DNA from 2 places in the Alteromonas alvinellae genome. Region 1 is predicted to be linked to the other one. Evidence: predicted binding sites of a transcription regulator. Region 1 holds the regulator's gene; the other holds the start of a gene.

Region 1 (11,625 bases):
AATCGCTTCTGTAGCGCCTGCTTCTGCCTTTCGCTTTAGGTTTAGCAAATCAAACTGTGCATTTGGCGCTTCAGGGTGCTTCTCCGGATAGGCGGCAACAGAAATATCAAAATCGGCAACGTCTTTTAGTAAGGCAACAAGATCAGAGGCGTACATCTCTGTTTTCTCTACCCCTGGCGGTAAATCGCCACGAAGCGCAACAATACGGCGAATGCCTGAATCCCAGTAGTCTTTTGCGATTTGTTTAAGCTCATCGCGGCTAGCATCAACACAGGTCAAGTGAGGAACCGCCGCTACACCGGTTTGCTGTTGAATACGCTTAACTACGTCGTGGGTTCTGTCACGTTCACCGCTATTCGCGCCGTAGGTTACCGACATGTAGCTTGGCTTTAGTGGCGCTAGGCGTTCAACCGACTTCCACAGGGTCTGTTCCATGGCTTCCGTTTTAGGCGGAAAAAATTCAAAAGATACATCAATATCACGCAGTTCCGATAGGGACTGGTTTAATGCATCGATACCTTGTGCGTAAGAAACCATGGCTTTTTCTCTCAAAAATGTATGCTTATAGACGTTTAGACGTCTAAATTAAAGAATATATGTCTAGACGTCAAGAGGTTTACACTGCTCAATTGACCTTTTCGTGAACTTGTTTAGAATTTCTCTTCATAATATAAAAAGAGTAGACCGAGTTAGTACAATGGCAGAATGGAACGGTAAATATATTCACCCCTACGCAGAGCACGGGAAAAAGAGCGAGCAGGTAAAGAAAGTCACTGTCTCTATACCTATTAATGTGCTTAAAGCACTTACTGATGAGCGTACCCGCCGCCAAATTAATAATTTGCGTCACGCCACTAATTCGGAATTGCTGTGCGAAGCGTTTTTACACGCATTTACCGGGCAACCTTTGCCTAACGATGATGACCTGCGCAAAGACAATCCTAATCGCGTGCCGGCTGAAGCTAGGCGTATTATGGAAGACATGGGCATTGACCCTAGCTTCGAAAACGATGTGTCGGAAGACGACTGATATTTAGTATTAAAGAGAAACGGCGCTTTGTTGTAAGTTATTGCTAGTTGATAACCTACAACACAGCGCCGTTTTTTATATACTTGTATTCTCTACGCGCATTTTTTAGCAAATAAAGGTTGAGCACTAGCCTCTCCATGTTTTTGCCTTATGCGCCAGAACCTTACTCTTCTGGGCTTTCAGGTACGCGTGCAACGCCAGACTCAATAGCCGCCTTAGATACCGCAGTGGCGATACGCTCGCATAAACGCGGGTCCATAGGTTTAGGAATAATGTACTCTTTGCCAAATGTCAGACTAGTACTCTTACTGGCAGCTAGTACTTCTTCTGGTACAGGTTCCTTCGTGATAGCACGAAGGGCTTCTACTGCCGCTACTTTCATTTCATCGTTTATGGCCGTTGCACGAACATCTAGTGCTCCACGGAAAATAAACGGGAAACACAGTACGTTATTAACTTGGTTAGGGTAGTCCGAACGTCCGGTAGCCATAATAAGATCTTTACGTACTTCGTGAGCAAGTTCAGGCTTTATCTCAGGGTCTGGGTTAGAACATGCAAATACAATTGGGTTTTCAGCCATCAAGGCCAGTGTTTCAGGAGGTAGAACATCCGGTCCAGACACACCAACAAAAATATCCGCACCTTCCATTACGTCTTCAAGCGTACGCTTGTCAGTATTGTTAGCAAATAGCTTTTTGTGCTCAGTTAAGTCTTCGCGACGAGTATGGATAACGCCTTTTCTGTCTAGCATATAAATACGCTCGCGCTGGGCACCACACTTAATAAGCAGTTCCATGCAAGCGACTGCTGCTGCACCGGCACCCATACACACAATTTTAGCGCTCTCTATGCTTTTACCCTGAATTTCCAGCGCATTAAGCATGCCCGCTGCAGTTACAATAGCGGTACCGTGCTGATCATCATGAAATACAGGAATTTTACAGCGCTTAATTAGCTCTTGTTCAATCTCAAAGCATTCAGGCGCTTTAATGTCTTCTAGGTTAATGCCGCCAAACGTGTCGGCGATATTCGCTACCGTATTAATGAACTCTTCGGTCGTACGATGCTTCACTTCAATGTCAATGGCATCCAGGCCAGCAAAGCGTTTAAACAGAAGGGCTTTTCCTTCCATAACAGGTTTCGATGCCAGTGGACCTAGGTTACCCAATCCTAAAATCGCGGTTCCGTTACTGATAACGGCAACTAGATTTCCTTTACCCGTGTACTTATAGGCGTTATCTGCATCTTCGGCTATTTCTCTGACCGGTTCGGCAACGCCTGGGCTATAGGCAAGAGCAAGGTCATCCACGCTATCGGCTGGCTTAGATAAATCTACGCGGATTTTTCCAGGTGTGGGTTTGGCGTGATAATCGAGTGCGCGTTGTCTAAAATCTGACATGTAAAAAGGTATCCTTAGATGTAGGGTTCATCGGTGTTTTCGTTCACGCTCTGTAGCTATTTTATTGTCGTTATAGTTATAGGTAGATAAACGTAAGCGCGTTACAACCAAGTAATGACAAAAGTGATTATAAATAGTTGTTAGCACTAGAGCTTGTTGATCTTTGTTGTACAGCAATCATCAATAGGCCCTAAGGTGGCATGTGGAAAAAGCAGATTAGGCGTTCACCTTTACTGATTTTGTTCACATACCTTAATGGATACAAGCCTCAGGTTTATGTACCCAAAAGCGCCACAAGTCTTGAAAGTCATGCATTATTCACAGAATTAATGCTCACTATCAAAGTGCCGATCGCAACTCTAACACAGCCAATCACTGTGTACATATCTGATCAGAATTCTCATATACCAATGTAGGTTAGGCATACTAATTAGACCAGTAAAATGGGGCTATAATTGCCATTCATGCTATTTATTTTGACTTGTTATAACATTCCGTAGGTCTATTGTGTGGAGGATGAAAACAAAGCTATCGAAAGGCTCTACGTTCTCATAAATGAATAGGACAGAAACCCAAATCAGGAAAAAAGAACGCAGGGAGATACCTCGTTAATTCTCCACCCAATATTTCTGATAAAATCCTGTGAAAGCCCACTCAAAATTCGCGCTGAAGGCGAGGATATGACAGAAAGAAAACTAATAACCGTGCTAACCGATGTGTGCGAAAGCGTAAAATCTACCAATAATGGATTTGTTTGGCTAACTCACGTAGGGCATTGGAGAGCGCCGCAAGTGATTGCTGTATTTAACACAGAATCGGAAAAGCAGCGGGCGTTAACTAATGGTTGGGATATAGACTTCATAAGCCAAGTGAATATTGCTTTGGCGTCAATTAAGTCAGCACCTGTTGGAATTTATTTTGATAGCGAAGAACAATGTAAAAAAGTGAGTGGCGGCAATTGGGATAGGCATTTATCTACGGTTAAAAACCTTCACTGACTTCAGGTTACGCTAAATGCTGCAAGGCTAGCTAAAAAGTTATACAGAAAGGTGAGTTACAGAGCTAGATACATTGGCTAGGTACTGGCTTCATGAAGAATATCGGCCGTAAAGTGCTGTTTGGCACACCTTGTTTGTGTGAAGCGTGAATTTTAGGCAATAAAAAAGCGCCATAAAGGCGCTTTTTTCGAACTCGATATCAGGCTTACTTTTTGCCCAATGCACCGAAACGCTTCTTGAAGCGATCAACACGACCACCGGTGTCAACGTTACGTTGCTTACCAGTGTAGAATGGGTGACATGAAGAACATACGTCTAGGTTGATGTCTTTACCAAGCGTAGAACGAATGTTCATTACGTTACCACATGAGCAAGTTGCTGTGATTTCTTCGTATTTTGGGTGGATATCTTGTTTCATTGGGTTACCTCACATAATAAGGCCGTATCGCTATACAACCCGAAGTCGCACACCATACGTTACTTAGTTCAAATGATAAGTCGTTCAAAGAACAGCCTATCGCAAAAGAGCGGCGCATAATAAAGGATGGCAAAGCCTTGATCAAGCTGTTTTTGGCCAAATGCTAAACAAGAGCGCTAGACAAGGTAGCCGTGTAAAAAGAGCCAAACAAAAAACATTCTTTTTATGCTTAACAGAAAAGTATGTTTAAATATTTGTCTTTCAAGTCTAGGCGATATGCGCTAGACGCAAAATCATGCGCTAATAGCAAAATGTGAAGCTAACTGTTAGCAGCGCAAACTACTGTAACGTATAGTTCTGCAAGTAGTTTCAGTATAATTAGTTTCAACATAAGAAGCTTAGTAAGCGCATTAAGCGCTATAACAGTCGTCAAATAAGGTAAAACGTTCGCAATGGCCTTTATCCAAGTTGCCGTGCCAGTGCCACTGCGCCAACTTTTCACATATACCTACGATAACGCACTAAGTGCGGGTGTAAGAGTGGTTGTGCCTTTCGGTCCACGCAAACTTGTGGGCGTAGTCGTTGAAACCCTACACAAACCTGAAAGCGACATTGAAAACTCCAACAAGCTAAAAGCCATTGAGTCGGTACTGGACGATAGCCCCATAATAGATGAGGTGCTGCTGAAAATGGCCCAATGGCTGTGGCAGTACTATCATCATGCGCCGGGTGAAGTGCTACACGCCATGCTGCCTGTTTTGTTGCGCAAAGGCGAGTCAGCCGCGCCAACACCTCAAGACATGCTAATGCTTACCGAAGAAGGTAGGCAAAGGGATGCAGACACGTTATCGCGGGCGCCTAAACAACAAGCCTGTTTTACTGCAATGGCCGGTGGTGCCTTATTAGCGTCCCAAGCGCGCAAGCAATATGGCGCACCTGCGGTCAAGGCGCTTGTCGAAAAGTCATTAGCAAGCATTGAAGAAGTCGCGCCTGAATTTAAGTCAGGCAGTTGGCTTGCCTCGTTATCGGTGTCTGAAAAGCCGGTTCCAGATACTGAGCAGTCGGTTGCCATTGCCGCGCTAAACCGTCAGCAGGGCAACTTCGCTGTAAGCTTACTTGAAGGGGTTACCGGTAGCGGTAAGACGGAAGTGTATCTTCAAGCCATTGAACCCTTACTGCGTGAAGGGAAGCAAGTGCTTATCCTTGTGCCAGAAATCGGGCTTACGCCGCAAACGGTATCTCGCTTTGAGAAGCGCTTTGGTATTGCAGTGGGCGTTTTACACTCTCAGCTTTCTGATAAAGAACGGCTACAGGTGTGGCAGCGAGCAAGAGCTGGTGAACTCGGGATAATCATCGGTACCCGTTCAGCTATTTTCACTCCGCTGCACAACCCCGGCATGCTGATTGTGGATGAAGAGCACGACGAGTCTTTTAAACAACAAGATGGGCTTCGCTATCACGCCCGTGACCTGGCAGCTATGCGGGCTAAGCAGCACAATATTCCTCTTTTATTAGGCAGCGCCACGCCCGCGCTAGAGACACTTAACAATGCGTTAAGCGGTCGCTATGCCCATTTGCAGCTTACCAAGCGAGCCGGAGGGGCGAAAAGCACGCATCAGCATGTGTTAGACGCACGCGATCAACCCATTCACTACGGTATTTCGCAAGGCTTGCTAACGATAATGCGCCAGCATATCAGCGCGGGAAATCAGGTATTGGTGTTTGTGAATCGCAGAGGCTATGCACCAGCGCTGCTGTGCCACCACTGCGGTGAAACCGTCATGTGTAAGCGCTGTGACCGTCCGTATACAGTGCATAAAGCGCAGAACCGACTACAGTGTCATCACTGCGGCGGCATGCGCTCAATGCCATCAAACTGCGAAGCGTGCCATCACAATGAATTAGTTACGGCGGGTACCGGAACCGAGCAAGTTGAGCAAGGGCTTACAAGCTTATTTCCCGGTGTTAAACAGGTACGAATAGACAGCGATACCGTGCGGGGCAAAGATAAACTGCACCAAACACTGGATGCAATAAACCGCCAAGAGTACCAGCTGCTAGTAGGTACCCAGATACTATCAAAAGGGCACCATTTCCCTCATGTAACCCTAGTTGCAGTTCTAGATTGTGATGGTGCACTTTTTAGTGCGGATTTTAGAGCGCCAGAAAAGCTTGCCCAGCTTGTGACACAGCTTGCTGGAAGAGCAGGGCGCGCCAGTAAACCTGGTGAAATGTGGCTTCAAACTCACAACCCCCATCACCCTCTGCTACAGGATTTAGTGCACAATGGCTATGGGCATTTTGCCCGGCACGCATTAATGGAGCGCAAAGCGGCGGGGTTGCCCCCTTTTATTAGTCAATTTGTTATTCGTGCTGAAGCGACTGACAGCAGTTTGGCCTATCGCTTTTTACAAGACAGCAAGCAAGTCTTTCTCCAGCAGCATGCCATTGAGTTAAATGGCCCGTTTCCTTGTCTGATCGAAAAGCGGCAAGGCCGGTTCCGGTCTATGCTGGTATGCAGCCATGAAAAGCGTGCGCCGCTTCACAATGCGCTACGTTTGGCGCTGCCATTTTTACAGGCGTTGCCGCAGGCAATGAAGGTAAGGTGGTCAATAGATATTGATCCTACCGATTTCAGTTAGCTTGTTGGGTAGCAATACGTTAAAATTTTGGCAGGATCGAAGATGCAGAAAAGCTGCTTCTTGATAAAGATTTGGTATATGACGTTTTCTTACGCATACAAACAACGATAACAAGTAGGAATATTGCCGCCTATGGCCCAACGCGATTATGTCTCTCGTGGACGATCTCCTCAAAAAAAGAAGCCTGCTCGTAAAGGTAGAAAACCAGCGGGAAACGCACAAATTAATGCGTCGGTTGTTGAGAAACTTCCAATCGTGCGCCTTATCGGTGTATTCGCATTGGTGATTGGCTTTGGTGTGTTTTTGTGGTCGATAAAAGACAATGTAGAAGATGACGTAGATACCCAAGCTTCACGACCTGTTGCACCTACAGAAGAATCTTTACCTGAACTGCCTGAGGAAGAGTGGGAGTACATCAAAACCCTGCCAGGATACGAAGTGGAAGTTGAGGTCAAAGAGCAAGAAAAGTCTGACAAACGCTATTTAATGCAGTGCGCCTCGTTTAGAACCCGCGCGCAGGCTGAAGAGATGAAAGCCAAAATTGCATTCCAAGGTTTAGAGGCGCTTATAAGGCACAGCACTGGCAGCAACGGCGACTGGTTTCGCGTTATTTTAGGCCCTTACGAGTCTAAGCGTGATGCAGAAAAAGCAAAGCACAGTCTGCGTAAAGTGAACATTGCCACATGCCAAATTTGGTACTGGAACTTGTAGCAGTTAATTGTAAGTAACACTTAATACGTTGCGTAGGGCGCTGAAATAACGCGTAGAGAAAGGATGCGTTTACAAGGAAGTATCAATGAGTATTGCCATCACCGAACAACCAAATTATGCCGCTTATAGCATAGAAGAGCTCGAGGACGTTCTGGAAAACATTGATAAGCAGGCCTTTCCGGAGCGCTACCAGGCAGCAAAGAATGAGCTCGCTTCGAAACGAGCAACGCTGCCACCTGAGAATGATGCGGACGGCGCCCATCATGATGAGCATGTTGGTCGACCTAAATGGTCTGAGCTACACTTGGTCACACGCATATCGAACATTACCTTTTTAGTACTTATCGGCGCAATGTTCGTAAGTGCTTTTACCGATTTTATCGTGATCAATGGATGGCTAGACAATTCGAATTGGGCCATCGTACTTCTCACTTTTGCCTATAGCGCCTTTTATTACCTCGCCATTTTTATCGATAAGCGGCATGCGCAGTTTGTGACTAAAGATTTACGTGGAAAAATGACGTTATTTGGTATGCCGCTATTAGCCTTTTTCTTAAGCTTTAGTTTTGTTGATACGGCATTGCCTTACACGCTTCATTTAGCCTCCGATAAACAAAAGATAGAAAGAAAATTTGCTTATGAAAAAGGAAGCGGCTCTAAGCAATGTCGACATCCACTTTTGCTAAAAGAGAACGGCCCCCTGTCTGATGGGCGCTTATGCTTAAGGAAAAGCGAGCACAAACGCCTACCGAATAAAGGATGGGTGTATGTTAAGGGCTACGAAAGTGGTTTTGGTTTTGACATTGAAGGGTATAGATTTCGCTAAATTCCTATCTTGAATGCTTGGGTATTAATCACTTCAAGTGCAATTAGCCCAAGCAAAAAAGGTTAACTACTACCGTTACCCAATAAACCTTCATAAATGTAGGCTTGCTACTTTATCTGTGCTCTATTATCTAGGCATTATTTCACTTGGCCATAGAGTATATTGGCGAGAGTATGCACTCAATAAATGGTGTATTCAATACACTAGCGAACACGCCAAGCCCACAGAGTAGGCAGCTCTGAGCGCACATTCTTTTGTCTTACCCTTGAAATTAAAAAGCCTTCCCCCACTTATTTGATATTGAATTTGAACGCTGCTGCCTTTGCTAGAGGAAAAACGCAGCAGCGCCCAGCTAAACGGGGAATTAACGTGACAACGATTGTATCTGTACGACGTGGGAATCAAGTGGTAATGGCCGGTGACGGACAGGTATCACTGGGCAATACCGTAATGAAAGGTAATGCGCGCAAAGTGCGCCGTTTATACCACGACAAGATTTTAGCGGGCTTTGCTGGTGGCACGGCCGACGCATTTACGCTGTTTGAACGCTTTGAAGCAAAGCTAGAAGCGCACCAAGGCCATCTGACCAAAGCGGCTGTAGAGCTTGCCAAAGACTGGCGAACTGACAGGGCGCTTCGCAAACTAGAAGCGCTGCTTGCTGTCGCAGACGAAACCGCATCGTTTATTATCACCGGTAACGGTGATGTGGTGCAGCCAGAACAAGATCTTATCGCGATTGGCTCTGGTGGTAACTACGCGCAAGCCGCAGCTACTGCACTACTTGAAAATACAGAGCTAAGCGCAAAAGAAATTGCCGAAAAAGCGTTGACCATAGCGGGTGATATTTGCGTATTCACTAACCATAGCCAAACGGTTGATGTACTAGATTACTAAGTAATAGCTGAGTGCTGTTATCGGTTTGCTGTCGCTCGTATGAATTTGAGTACAGCAAGCGCTGTTAGAAAAGGGTTTATTCATGTCTGAAATGACACCAAGAGAAATTGTTCACGAGTTAGACCGTCATATTATCGGTCAACAAGATGCCAAGCGCGCTGTATCTATTGCACTTCGAAATCGCTGGCGTCGTATGCAGCTTGAACCTGAGCTGCGCCAAGAAGTTACGCCAAAAAATATTTTGATGATTGGCCCAACGGGTGTGGGTAAAACCGAAATCGCTCGCCGTTTAGCTAAACTTGCTAATGCGCCGTTCATTAAAGTTGAAGCGACTAAGTTCACTGAAGTGGGCTATGTGGGTAAAGAAGTTGAAACCATCATTCGTGATCTTGCCGATATCGCGGTAAAGATGACGAAAGAAAACGAAATGAAGAAAGTGAAATTCCGCGCAGAAGAAGCAGCGGAAGAGCGAATTCTAGATGTTTTGCTTCCTCCTCCAGAAGATGCGTGGGGTAATAAGGAAAATGTTGAAGATCGCGGCACGCGACAAGCATTTCGCAAAAAGCTTCGTCAGGGAGACTTAGACGACAAAGAAATTGAAATTGATGTTGCACTTCCGCAGGTTGGCGTAGAAATTATGGCGCCTCCAGGTATGGAAGAAATGACCAACCAGCTTCAAGGCATGTTCCAAAACTTGTCTGGTTCGCAAAAGAAAAAGAAAAAGCTGAAAATTAAAGATGCCTTCAAAATGCTTATTGAAGAAGAGGCGGCGCGCCTTGTGAATCAAGAAGATTTGAAGGAAAAGGCGATTGAATCGGTTGAGCAGCACGGTATCGTGTTCATCGATGAAATTGACAAAATCTGTAAGCGTGAGGGCAACTCGTCGGCCGATGTGTCTCGCGAAGGTGTTCAGCGTGACTTGCTTCCACTTGTGGAAGGTTCAACGGTATCGACAAAACACGGCATGGTTAAAACCGACCATATCTTGTTTATCGCTTCGGGCGCATTCCAAATGAGCAAGCCGTCGGACCTTATTCCAGAGCTTCAGGGTCGTCTTCCAATTCGCGTTGAGCTGTCTGCCCTTAAAGTCGGTGACTTCAAACGCATTCTTACCGAGCCGAATGCGTCTTTAACGCACCAGTACATCGCACTAATGAAGACAGAAGGCGTGGATATCAAGTTCGACGATTCTGGTATTCAGCGCATTGCCGAAGCGGCATGGCAGGTGAATGAGCGCACTGAAAACATTGGTGCCCGCCGTTTGCACACCGTGCTAGAGCGCCTTATGGAAGATATCTCGTTTGACGCCTCTGAAAAGAGCGGTGAGTCATTCGTGATTGATGCAGACTACGTAAACAGCCACCTAGAAACCTTGGTAGATAACGAAGATCTGTCGCGCTTTATCTTGTAATTTAGCGCTAAGTAGAAGTTTCCTCGTTAGTTAATTTGTTCAACTAACCCTTCTACATGAAGAAGAACTAAAAAGCCGACGTTAAGTCGGCTTTTTTACCTTTCTACTTTTTCCCAATGGTCTTCGACTTCTTCAAGACGAATTATTTTTGCAGCTTCTTCCGCTTGAGTATTTGCTAGTAAATCAAGAAAGTAACTTACGGGATTATTCTTCTGTTGGCTTTCCATGTATAAGGCTCTTAAGGCTGCATCTGTTGTCCGTGGAATTTTTGTTTGACCTTTCTCATAACGCGCAATGGTCTGTTCATCAACACCAAAACGATTCGCCAGCATTTTTTGAGAAACATTTAGTTCTACACGTAAGAATTTAAACTCATCATGAGCAAGAGGCTTGTTGGTGTTAACAATTGTCTGTGCTATCGCACTATGAAGACCGTTCATGTCGTCAATGCTTGTATACTCTTCACCGTCTACAACTTCAACGGTAACACCGTTTTTCAGGTATACATTTGATAACCCGCTTTCAGTGTAATGGTACATTTTACCCTCTCAACTTATCCATACAGTAATTAGAAATGACATTGGACTATCATGATGATTTTTAAGTGCAACAGTGAGTTCGATAACTTTGCCCGCAGCTAAACCTTTCAAATTAAATTTCCAGTCTCCAGAAATATCAAGATATGGCCCCTCTCTAAATACTGAGTGCTTACTTTTTAATAAAGTGATCACCTGACCTGTAGTGATTCCTCGCTCATGCATGCGCTGTTTAACATGTTTAGTCCACCAAATCCGGTGAGTATAGTTTTCTGCGAGGTCATTCATTATTTTTCTGGCAGTTTCCTCTGTAAGAGGGAATTCATTAATTCCTTGGGGAGTGTGATTAGCCATGAATGCCTTCTGAAATTCACCCTATCATATTGATAGGGTGTTGGGGTGTTGTCAATGATTGCGTAAAGGCTTCTAAACAATCGCAAATTCGTTGTGGAAACCCAATTAGCCTCTAAACGTCCTGCTTGTTACTACGAAGTCTTCACCATCAGCGCCACCAGCTTTTCTGTGATACCCAGGCCGGTATCCTTCTCTACTTTTAGGAAATAAGGGCTGGGATTTGCCTCTAGAAAAAAGTACTTTCCTTTCGCACTCTTACGCCAGTCGATTGCGCACCAATGCATGCCTAATGCATGGCAAATTCTGACAGCTAACTGCTGAATGTCGCTAGGGACTGCGGTCACTGATACGCTCGCATTGTCGTCGTTCCTGTAATCTAATTCACTTGAGTCAATTTGTACGCTTA
Region 2 (11,625 bases), on a different contig from region 1:
AAACAGAAAGAATGGAGATTCGAATGAAAGTAGGTGCGGCGATAGTAATGGCAATGGGCATGGTGGTTGCTGTGTCTTTGCTTGGTGTTCAGGTGTCTTCTGCCATGAACGATATGCAAACGTGGGATAGAGTAGTAACCGTAAAAGGATTGTCAGAGCGAGAATACATTGCTGATCAGGTTATTTGGCCTATTCAATTTGTCGACGCGGGCAACGACTTACCTCAACTGTATGAACATATCGAAAAGAATAGCTTTCAGGTGGCTAACTTTTTAGAAGAGAAGGGCATTTCAGCAGAAAGTATTACTATTGGAAAGCCTGAAATAAATGACAAATTGGCGCAACAATACGGAAGTAGTGAAAAAGCGCCATTTCGCTACAGTGCCATTCAAACTGTTACTGTCTTTTCAAATGATGTTGAAAAGGTGCGAGCGCTTATGCAGCAAATTGGGGAGTTAATTAAAACGGGTATTGTATTATCAGACCAAAGCTACCGTGCTCAGCCCGATTATGTATTTACCCGCTTAAACGAAGTAAAGCCGGCAATGATTGAAGAAGCTACGCTCAATGCGAGAGAGGTGGCGGAAAAATTTGCCAAAGATTCAAAAAGTACGTTGGGCAAAATTAAGCGCGCCAACCAAGGGCAGTTCAGTATTTCTAGTCGCGATAGTCATCATCCACATATAAAGAAAGTGCGCGTGGTGTCTACCATCGAATATACCCTTATTGACTAATATTCATGCTATGCTAATACGCTCACGCAATATTGAGTAGAACGCGCATTTGTGCACTTTATGTATTAGATTACTGCTAATGTCTACTGGCTAGATTCGCCTATATGCGTTTTAATTTAGGATAGTGCCGAGTATTCTCAAGCACTTAAAGCTCATTGACTAAGGGTGGTAAGCCTGAAATGACGGATATCAAAGCTCAATCTAAGCAGCTTGAATTTTTTGAAATCCCAAGTCCTTGTGTAGGTGTCTGCGAGTCTGGTCCAAGAGGGTACTGCAAAGGCTGCTATAGAAGTCGTGATGAGCGCCTTTATTGGCTTAAAGTTGATGATGCAACAAAAAGAAAGATAATTAGTGCGTGTGTACGACGTAAAAATGCAGTTTTATCAAAATTACGCAAAACGCAAGCACTGAAGGGCGAGGAGGCGGCACAACAGTTTTCTCTTTTCGATGAGCCGCCTGAAAGTCGTTAAAAAAGAGTTTGAGATTTATTAATGCCGTTAGAAAAGTATGTTTCGTATGCTGCGAAATCATTTACGCTACCCGAAATTTGCGTGCGCTTACGCTCAACGCTAGACAATCCTCGTTCGAGTATTGAAGACATCGCTGTACTAATCAGTGCCGACCCCTCTCTCACTGCTAAGGTGTTACGCCTGGCCAATAGTTCGCTTTTTCGTTTCCCCTCTCAAATCGAATCTGTAACAAAAGCCATAAATGTTATCGGTGGCGAAGCCCTCTATAATTTGGTTATTGCTGAAACTGCAACCACTGCGTTTAAGCATTTTGATACATTGCTAATTGATTTAGACAAGCACTGGCATGCTTCTGTTTATTGCGGGATGGTGGCGAAGAGTCTAGCCATGCGGCTGAATGTTCGTGGCGCCGAACGCTTTTTCGTGATGGGTATTTTGCAAAACCTGAGCGAGCTCATTGTTGCGAAGAAAGAGCCTAAGCTTTATGACAATTACCGAAATGGGAAAAAGAGTGACTTGCCACATATTGAGCAACTGGCTCATTTCGGTTTTACCTTTGCACATTGCAGCGGTATCATACTTGAAAAATGGCACTTACCGATTGGTCTTTTTTATCCCGTATCGTTTATGAACGATGCAGCAAAATATACTTCTGACGTTGATGTATGTGTTCTTGCAATTGCAAGTCGTATAACACTTAGTCAACTTGATAAAGAAAACTATGCTGACATTGAACTTTTTACGCCAGAAATAGCCAATACAGTAAGTCTCGACATGGAAGTGATAAGTAATTCAATTGAATATGCTGAGCAAGAAACAGCAAAAATTGTGTCGCTTATTCACTGAGCTTTCAGTGCATCAATTCTGTCACCGCACTTTTATATTGTAAATCAGAGTAAAGCTCTCCCAGAGGATTGGTATTACGTGCGTCTCGAATAGACGTAATCTAATAACTATAATAGCTCGACGTAAAATCAGATTATGTTTAGAAAAATCTTCCGGCCACGTGTTGTTGTAGGTGCCATTTGTATTGGCGTGTGTTTATCTGCAAACGCGAGGGATCTTATTGAAACGCTTTATCATGCAGATTTTACTCCCGACGCCGATGATGAAATACCGCGTTTTACATTAGACGGAGAGCTCGGTGTTTTAATTAATACAGGCAACACGTCTGCAGCAAGCGTTAAAGCGGCGGTCAACGCTGACCACGAAACCGAAAACTGGAGCAGTATTTATTTTGCTGAACTGCTTTATAAAGAAAGTGGTACGCCGACCACAGAGCGCGATATCAGCGCACAGCGCTTTTTCACGAGCGCACAATTCGACTATAAACTTCTTACGCCGGGACGACGCCTCTTCATGTATGGCGATTACGAAGACGATCAGTTTACCGGTTATGAACACCGTGCTTCACTTGCTGCGGGTTGGTCACAGCGCGTGTGGCGAAATGAAGATAGCGAATTTCGTTATAGTGTCGGGCCAGGGTATACCTTTATTGAAGCGGAAGAAGACAACGAGAGCCTTGTGAATGACGGCATTATAGTGCGAGCGTCTGCCGAGTATAAATATCATTGGAGCTCGGGTGCAAAATTAAGACAATTCGTTAGTACAGAGGCCGGCGAAGAAAATACAAAATCTCGCTCAGAAACCTCGCTTTCTGCCAATGTATTTGGATCATTGGCAATGAAATTATCATTCATATTAAATCACGAAACAGACACTCCTGAAGATGTCGCGGCGTTAAGCACAGAAACATCGGTAGCGCTGGTCTATCAATTCTTTTAGTCAATTAGTGTAAATTAATAGTCGAATATAGGCTTTTTGCCGCGTTCTCATTGACTGAGAGGTTTGAAAATGTACACTTCGCACCATTGTTTGTGATACCAGTTCCTCTGGTGCATTACTTAATAGACTTCTTTTTAAACTCGTGTTGTACCGCCTTGCAGTTCAAAAGGTATCGCGTACAACGAATGGACCGATAATCAATAGGATTGTTCAATGAAAAAGCAAGTGCTTGCATCTCTAGTTGCAATTTCTCTTTCTCCGGCTGTTTTCGCTCAAGACGATGAAGTGAAGCCTTTCACAATGGAAGGTGAGCTAGGTTTTATCTCTACCTCAGGTAACACTGAAACAACATCTATCAGCGCAGGTATTCAAGCGCATCAAGAACTTGAGAAGTGGAGTAACGACTACGTTTTAAAAGGTCTGTACAAACAGGAAACTGTTCAACAAGAAAATGATGCAGGCGAGCAAGAAGATATCGAATTTACTTCTGCACAGAAGTTCTTCGGTTCAGCGCAGGGTAACTACAAACTCGCCAACCCAGATAACCGTTTATTCGGATTTGCATCTTATGAAGATGACCGGTTCAGCAACTTTAACTACCAGGCTACTGTAGCTGCGGGTTGGAACCAAAAGGTTCTTCAAAACAAACGCCATACCTTAGAATATTCAATCGGTCCGGGTTATTCTTTTATTGAAACTCAAGACGGTGAAAACCTTGATAGCATGATTGTTCGTGCATCATCAGCATATTCTTGGAAGATTTCTGATACTGCTAAATTCACTCAAACAGTGAGTACGGAAGTGGGGGCTGACAACACTAAGTCACGTGCCGAATCTGCGCTTACGGCTACCATTAGCGGTAACCTTTCTATGCGCCTTTCATTTAAATTAGACCACAACACCAACGTTGATGAAGATGTAGAAAAGCTTGATACTGAAACTGCTGTAAGCCTAGTTTACAACTTCTTCTAAGCCGAACTAATTTGTTTAAAGGTCAATAGGCCCTTCAAAATATCGAAGTAAAATGATAAGCATAAAAAAACGCTGCACACAGTGCAGCGTTTTTTGTTTAGGCTACAAACAAGGCTTCTTAGTGAAGAATGCGAGTCTTAATTGTGCCATCAATTTGTTGAAGCTCTGCCAATGCTTCATAGCCACGGTCTTCTTTAACATCCACAACCACGTAACCAATTTCCGCGTTGGTCTGTAGATACTGGGCTTCAATGTTAATACCTTTTTCTGCAAACGCTTGGTTAATTTGGGTAAGAATACCCGGTTGGTTTCTATGTACGTGAAGCAGTCGTGAACGACCGGTGTGCTCAGGCAGCGATACTTCAGGGAAGTTAACCGCTGATAGCGTAGAGCCGTTGTCGCTGTATTTCGCTAGTTTTCCTGCCACTTCAATTCCGATGTTCTCTTGCGCTTCTTGTGTGCTTCCGCCCACGTGTGGCGTAAGAATAACGTTGTCGAACGCACGAAGCGGTGACTCAAACTCTTCAGTATTAGACTTAGGCTCTACTGGGAATACATCAATTGCTGCGCCATTAAGGTGGCCGCTTTCCAATGCCTTTGCAAGCGCGTCAATATCAACGACGGTACCGCGAGAAGCGTTAATTAAAATGCTACCTTTTTTCATTTGAGACAGTTCTTTCTCGCCAATCATGTCTTGTGTTTGAGGCGTTTCAGGCACGTGTAGCGATACCACATCAGAGGTATTAAGCAGTTTTCCCAGTGACTTCACCTGGGCAGAGTTACCCAACACAAGTTTATCTTCGATATCGAAGAATTGAACGCGCATACCTAAATGTTCAGCAAGAATACTTAGCTGAGTACCAATGTGACCATAGCCAATAATGCCAAGGGTTTTTCCGCGAGCCTCGTAAGAGCCAACCGCAGTTTTTTCCCATTCACCACGATGGGCTTTGGCGTTTTTGCTTGGTACTTGACGAAGTAGAAGAATAATTTGCCCAAGAACCAGTTCAGCAACCGAGCGAGTATTAGAAAACGGGGCGTTAAATACCGGGATGCCGCGACGTTGTGTGGCGTCAAGATCAACTTGGTTAGTGCCAATGCAGAAACAGCCAATAGCCACAAGCTTTTGCGCTGCATCAACCACTTTTTCGGTAATTTGGGTACGCGAGCGAATACCAACAAAGTGGGCGTCTTTTATCTTCTCAATTAACTCATCTTCAGGAAGTGAGGTTTTGAGAAATTCAATGTTGCTATACCCATTGCTTTTTAGTGTCTCCAAAGCACTTTGGTGAACACCTTCCAACAACAAAATTCGGATTTTATCCTTCTCTAATGAAACTTTGCTCATGAACTCGCTATCTCTCACTGATGTAATTTGGTTTGCTTGCATCGCCAATCCAAGACTAACTGAACGTACAAGTATTAAAAGCGTAGCTTTGTATAACCTGTGCGGTAATGTGCATCACTACGCTGCTCTGAAGCCTTGCTTTAGCAAAACTGCTACCAAGCTTTTATAATCGCGTTGATTGCTTTCGCTACTAATGACGCGGACCTTAGTTAGCGTAAGCGTTAAAACGCCTCGCACCTCACTAAAGACATCTAGACGTCTAAACGGAAATTAACAGAAAACGCATTAAGTTGAAAGCAGTATTTTGTATAGCTTTTCACCGTACTATACGCCGTGCCAAGCTATCACTTAAAGGTTTCAACACCACTTTCTGTGGCACTTAGTACAATATCCGCGCCTCTTAGCGCAAAGATACCGTTAGTCACTACGCCCGGAATATTATTTATTTTTTGTTCCAGTTCGCGCGGATTAAGAATCTCAAGGTTGTGTACATCTAAAATAACGTTACCGTTATCTGTCACTACTCCCTGTCGGTATTCAGGATCGCCACCAAGCTTTACTAGCTCTCGTGCTACGAAAGAGCGAGCCATGGGAATAACCTCGACCGGTAGTGGAAATGAGCCCAATACAGGCACACGCTTGCTTTCATCAACGATACACACAAAAGTAGTTGCGGCGCCGGCTACAATTTTTTCGCGAGTGAGTGCTGCGCCTCCACCTTTAATCATATGCTTGTGTTCAGTAACCTCATCAGCCCCATCGATATAAACCGAAAGGTTGCTGACTTCGTTTAACTCGAACACTTCAATGCCTAGGGCTTTTAAACGCTCGGTAGATGCTTCTGAGCTTGATACTGCGCCTTCAATTTTGTGTTTAATGTTACCGAGTTCTTCAATAAAGAAATTTACGGTAGAGCCTGTACCCACACCTACAATGCTATCTGCTTCAACATATTCGATGGCTGCTTTGGCTACGGCTTGTTTTTTTGCGTTCTGATCCATGGTCATTCTCCGACTTATTGTGTTCGCAAGTGTATCGTATAAGCGTACATGAACCCACAAGTTCGTATATTCAATTTGTTATAATGACTATCATGAGTTAGTAAAATGCAGGGTGCGCGTGGGTGTTACTATAGCATCGAGCGGCACATCCCACGGTGCAATAGGTAGGGCATCTACTTCTTGAATGTCGTGGGCAATGCCTACCAACTTTGGCGCACGTTTTTTAAGAGGCGAATGAGAACCTATTTGGCGCTGAATAAAGCTTAATGTACGATCGTAATAGCCACCACCCATGCCTAAGCGATTACCGTTATTATCAAAGCCTACAAGCGGCATAAGAATAACATCACATTGCGTAACAGGAACAACGTCTTTACAAGCCAACACGGGTTCTTCAATGTTGTATTTGTTCCAAATAAGCTGGGTGTTTGGGTTGTAAGCTAAGAAAAGTAGATGCCCTTTGCATACAGGGTGTAGTACAGGAAGTGTGAATCTTTTTTTGCTTGAAGCCTGCCAAACAGAATTGATGTAGTACTTTAAATTGACTTCGCCGTCGTTAACTAAATACCCCGCTATTGTTGTGCCCTCGTTGAGAAAAGGCAGGGCATTGAGTTGTAATGCTATGCGTTTTGCAGCATCCTCATGTTGTTCACTAGATAACTCACGGCGCGCTACGCGAAGCTTTTTCCGCAGCTGTGCGCGAGCTTGCATGCTTTCTTGTGAAACGTTTATCTGCATGATTGAAGGCCTTACTCGCTTTAAACCAAAAAGTTAACGATCAGATTCACCTAAATAGTGATTAAGTACACGAACCAATTCACTACTCTCAATGGGTTTGGTCAAGACATCATCAAGGCCTTGCTCACGCAAATGTTCTGGCTGAGTTATCACATCCGCCGTTAATGCAACAATAGGTAAATTTGGCTTAAACCCCTTTATTTTTAATGTTGCTTCATCGCCTTGAATACCTGGTAAATTAAGATCCATAAGAACTAAGTCGACTGGATTAGACTTGGCGTATTCAACGCCTTCCTCGCCAGTGCTTACCACAGAAAGCGACACGCCCAGTTTTTCGAACAAGGTTTGAATAACCACTTGGTTTATATAGTGGTCTTCAACTACCAATACATTTACTGAGTTATCTATGTTTACTTGGGCGACAAAGCTGCGCGGTTGAGCCTCAACGAACTGGTTTGCGCTTAGGGCGTCGGCAGGTAAGGTAACACTTATTCGGGTACCGTGATTCAACTTACTACTAACTTTAATAGACCCGTCCATGAGCTCGACAAGGCGCTTCGATATATTCAAGCCTAAGCCGGTTCCACTTATTTGACGGGCGTTTTCCATTCGCTCGAAAGGTGTAAAAAGCCGTTTTTGATCGTCATCGCTCATACCAATGCCTTGATCAATGACATTAAATATTACCTTGCCGCTTTTGTATTTTACCTGCGCCTTCACAGATTTACCGCGACCAGTAAACTTAATTGCATTGGACAGCAAATTAAGCGCGACTTGTCCAAATTTGGTGTCGTCAAAAAACAGCGTATCGGGTACGGCGTCATCAATATTTGTAGAAAATATGATACCGCTGTCTTCAGCGCGGATCTTCGTTAATGAAAACAAGTGGGTGAAAAAATCTTTGGTGTTTACAGCGCGCGGCATTACGCGCATTTTACCCGCTTCTATCTGCTTTATGTCTAAAACAGAATTTACTATTTCTAAAAGCCTTTCACCGCTTTGGCTCACATGGGAAAGTGGTGTAGTAAATGACGAGGGTAAATTTAACTTTTGAGCTTCGCCTTCAAGCAGTTGGCTAAATGTGTTTATCGCATTAAGTGGCGTTCTGATTTCGTGGCTTATGTAAGACAAAAAATCAGATTTAAATTGGCTGGTACGCTCTAGCTCTCGGTTTTTACGCTTTAGTTCTAAATGCGCTACTACCGATTTGCTTAGGGTTTGAAGTGATGCTCTCTGCGCTTCTGTCAGTGTTTTAGGTTTACGGTCAATGGCGCAAAGTGTACCGATTGCGTGTCCCGATGGGGTGATGAGTGGTGCGCCAGCATAGAATCGAATATCAGGGGCACCTGTTACCAAAGGGTTGTCATGAAATCGAGGGTCTAATGTGGCGTTAGAAATTTCGAACACTTCTTCTTGCAAAATCGCATGAGAGCAAAAAGCAATTTCCCGGGACGTCTCTTCAGCATCCAACCCCACTCGTGATTTGAACCACTGGCGATCAGGGTCTATTAAGCTAATAAGTGCTATAGGGGTTTCGCAAATTTGCGAAGCGAGCGCTGTCAGGTCATCAAAGAGTTGTTCAGCTTCGGTATCAAGCACGTCATAGCTGAGTAGTTCGGCAAGACGTTCGTCTTCATTTTGAGGGAGGGGCGCCGCTTTCATAACCGTTGAGTTTAAACCTAGCTGTAAATAAAAAAGGGATTGTGTATTAACAATCCCTTAAACATATCATAGAGCGTAGGTGTCTATGAATAGTTGTTCCAGCTTTTTGTGGTCAACTTTAGTCGCTACCTTTATGGTATTTGCTTCATTCCATAGCGGGCTCGGTGTTGTACCTTTAGGTGCAACTACAGTTTGCCCTCTATCTAGTGTCCCTGTTCCAACACGAACGTGACCTTCAGTCAGTTCAAATAGCTCAGGGTGGCGAAGGTGGGCAATCGGGAATGCATCGTGGAAGAAACACACGCGATCTTCACGGTTTTGCGAGTAGAAATCCATGTAGAACTGGGCGCTTTCTTTCACAAAACCACCAAGGGTATTGTTTTTCTCTTCAAGCTTTTCAACAAAGGCTGGCGAGAAAGGCGTGAAGTTTGTCACGTCCAAACCAAACATGGTCAGTTCCCAGTCTGCTGCGAAAACGATTTCTGCTGCATGTGCATCGTTCCAAATGTTCGCTTCAGCCACTGGCGTAACATTACCTGGTACAAACGCTGCACCACCCATAATGCTAACGCCTTTTACCAACTTAGGCAGTTCTGGCTCAAGACGAAGTGCAAGGGCCAAGTTACCTAGTGGACCAATAGCAACAATGGTGATTTCGCCAGGGTATTTACGCGCCATATCAACGATAAACTGCGCAGAGCTGCGTGGGTCAAGCTCGGTTTTAGGCGCTTCAGGCTTAATATGACCAAAGCCGTGCTCGCCGTGTACGAAGTGTGCGTACGTTGACTCTGGGCCAACCCACGGCATACCAACACCTTTAGTTACAGGGATATCTTTACCTGCAATTTCACAAAGTGTTAGTGCGTTTTGCGCAGCCATTGTTACTGGAACGTTACCGTAAACGGTAGTTAAGCCAAGTACTTCAATATCTGGAGATTGAAAGGCGAAAAAGATCGCCATTGCATCATCAATCCCCGGATCCGTATCTAATATGATCTTATGTGCCATCAATTTATCTCAGTGCGTCTTGCTAGTTGGCGTGTTTCGCTAAGAAACGATCCACTTCTTTTTGTGTTGGAATACTCTGCGCTGCGCCCTCGCGGGTTACCGCAATAGCTGAAGCTGCACACCCGCGACGCAATGCTTGTTTAGCATCGGTGTGGTTGCTGTATGCAGACAGGAAATAACCGATAAAGGTGTCACCGGCTGCGGTGGTATCTACCGCGTCTACAGAGAATGCTTTTACTTCTACAACTTCATGTTTGCGCAGCATCATTACACCCGCTTTACCTAGTGTAATAATAACTTCGCTGTGTGACCATTGCTCTTTGAACACTGTCACAATATCTTCAAGTTCTTCTTTACCGGTAATCGCAGCAGCTTCGGTTTCATTTACGATAAGTAAATCTACACAGTCTAATGGAAGCTGCTTAACCGACTCGCTCATAGGCGCTGGGTTAAAAGCTACTTTAAGCTGCTTTTCTTTCGCTTGGCGAAGTACTTCTTCAATGCTGCTTGTTTCATTTTGGGTTAGTACCCAATCTGAAGGACGCGTATCGTCTAACGCTTGCATTACGGTTTTTGCGGTAATGGTTTGGTTAGCACCACCAAACAATACAATGGCGTTTTCACCGCTAGGCGTGACTTGGATAATCGCGTGACCTGAAGGAACTTCTGAGCACTTTACGCCACGACAATCAACACCCTTCTTAATAAGAGCTTGTTTAAATGAGGCGTCGTTTTCGTGAATGCTGCCGACGTGTCTTACGTCTGCACCTGCTTGCGCTAAAGCAATAGACTGGTTTGCACCCTTACCACCTAATAAGGTTTGATAATGGGTAGAGGCCAACGTCTCACCAGGCTGCACAAAGTGTTCTACTTGGTAAACGTGGTCAATATTGATAGAGCCAAAATTTATTATTGCCATTTCTTCTTCCGTCGAAAGAGGGCGCTTCCCAGAATGCCGCTGTCCATGTTTCGCCCGTGAACCGAAAAGTTCAGGGCGGAAGTATCACAATTGCCGTAGGCTTCTCGATACGCGTCGAGCTTGCACAATAGCAGCTGTTTCAACTTCCTTGGTTTAAAGCATCGGCCAGGGACATGAATGAACTAGCAAACATCCCAGGAAACATTGTTGTTGTATTAACGCAACAGGGTATAACAAACGCGAGATCCAGTGAAGAGGATCACCTAAAGCGCTTTATAACTATTTTGCGTGGTGATTATAAAAGCGGTAAAAAAATATTACTTTTCTTGACCAATTGGTCAGCAATTATACACGCATATAAGAGAAGCTCAATAATAACCAACAAGCAAATGCTGGTATTAAACGCTAATGAACACTGTCATGCTGTTGCGGGAGGAATTCCATATCCAACAACCACGATCTTAGATGAAATCTGACGATGTTGCTAGCGGTCCGGCAACGAATTTAGCTAAATCACCGCGAATTAAACACTGTTTGAACAGTGAGTAAACAACGATTAAGCACCATCGTTTAAAGTGTGTACGACACAGTGTTATTAGACCCTGAATGTACCTTTGCCGTTTGTTCAAAGTTAGAGCAGTGGCAGGGCAAAAGGAGGCGTTACACATTGATATTTGCTAGTATTAACTCCATCAAGAGATGACATTGACGTAAGTCGCCGCCAAAATAGATGGTAATTAATCACTTTATAAAAGTGGCGCCTGAATCTCAAACTATTCAAAACAAAAGAGAACAATTCGTGGAAAAAAAGCTCGATTACGATAGCGTAAGTAATAAATTGTCTCAGCAAGGTGTAATTGTTGACGCTGCAGAAGTGCATGGCATTCTTTGCGGTATGCTTTGTGGTGGCATGTCGCTGACCGACCAAAAGTGGCTAGAAGCGTTAAGTGAAACCATTAATCAGGGTGATGCGTTTAGCGACCCTACT

The links. The regulator MetJ, encoded in region 1, represses methionine synthesis genes. The targets are predictions, from matches to a motif close to TAGACGTCTAGACGTCTA.
Region 2: the regulator MetJ is predicted to act here: its motif matches at 5,562-5,579, upstream of serA (phosphoglycerate dehydrogenase).

Annotation. Positions count from the first base shown of each region.
Region 1 is NZ_CACSIH010000171.1:12,131-23,755, forward strand. Features, by position in the region: gene metF (methylenetetrahydrofolate reductase) at 1-537, opposite strand, end outside; gene metJ (met regulon transcriptional regulator MetJ) at 698-1,030, shown strand; gene ACX5KA_RS12725 (malic enzyme-like NAD(P)-binding protein) at 1,194-2,429, opposite strand; gene ACX5KA_RS12730 (hypothetical protein) at 3,110-3,427, shown strand; gene rpmE (50S ribosomal protein L31) at 3,633-3,845, opposite strand; gene priA (primosomal protein N') at 4,298-6,487, shown strand; gene ACX5KA_RS12745 (SPOR domain-containing protein) at 6,620-7,198, shown strand; gene ACX5KA_RS12750 (hypothetical protein) at 7,284-8,024, shown strand; gene hslV (ATP-dependent protease subunit HslV) at 8,394-8,918, shown strand; gene hslU (HslU--HslV peptidase ATPase subunit) at 9,001-10,329, shown strand; gene ACX5KA_RS12765 (helix-turn-helix domain-containing protein) at 10,425-10,868, opposite strand; gene ACX5KA_RS12770 (DUF4258 domain-containing protein) at 10,878-11,219, opposite strand; gene ACX5KA_RS12775 (ATP-grasp domain-containing protein) at 11,351-11,625, opposite strand, start outside.
Region 2 is NZ_CACSIH010000098.1:4,520-16,144, reverse strand. Features, by position in the region: gene ACX5KA_RS06180 (SIMPL domain-containing protein) at 24-734, shown strand; gene ACX5KA_RS06175 (DUF1289 domain-containing protein) at 914-1,204, shown strand; gene ACX5KA_RS06170 (HDOD domain-containing protein) at 1,226-2,050, shown strand; gene ACX5KA_RS06165 (DUF481 domain-containing protein) at 2,186-2,989, shown strand; gene ACX5KA_RS06160 (DUF481 domain-containing protein) at 3,203-3,961, shown strand; gene serA (phosphoglycerate dehydrogenase) at 4,080-5,309, opposite strand; gene rpiA (ribose-5-phosphate isomerase RpiA) at 5,654-6,310, opposite strand; gene ACX5KA_RS06145 (5-formyltetrahydrofolate cyclo-ligase) at 6,401-7,048, opposite strand; gene ACX5KA_RS06140 (hybrid sensor histidine kinase/response regulator) at 7,082-8,710, opposite strand; gene ACX5KA_RS06135 (nucleoside hydrolase) at 8,777-9,718, opposite strand; gene ACX5KA_RS06130 (ribokinase) at 9,741-10,637, opposite strand; RNA gene ssrS (6S RNA) at 10,659-10,841, opposite strand; gene ACX5KA_RS06120 (UPF0149 family protein) at 11,437-11,625, shown strand, end outside.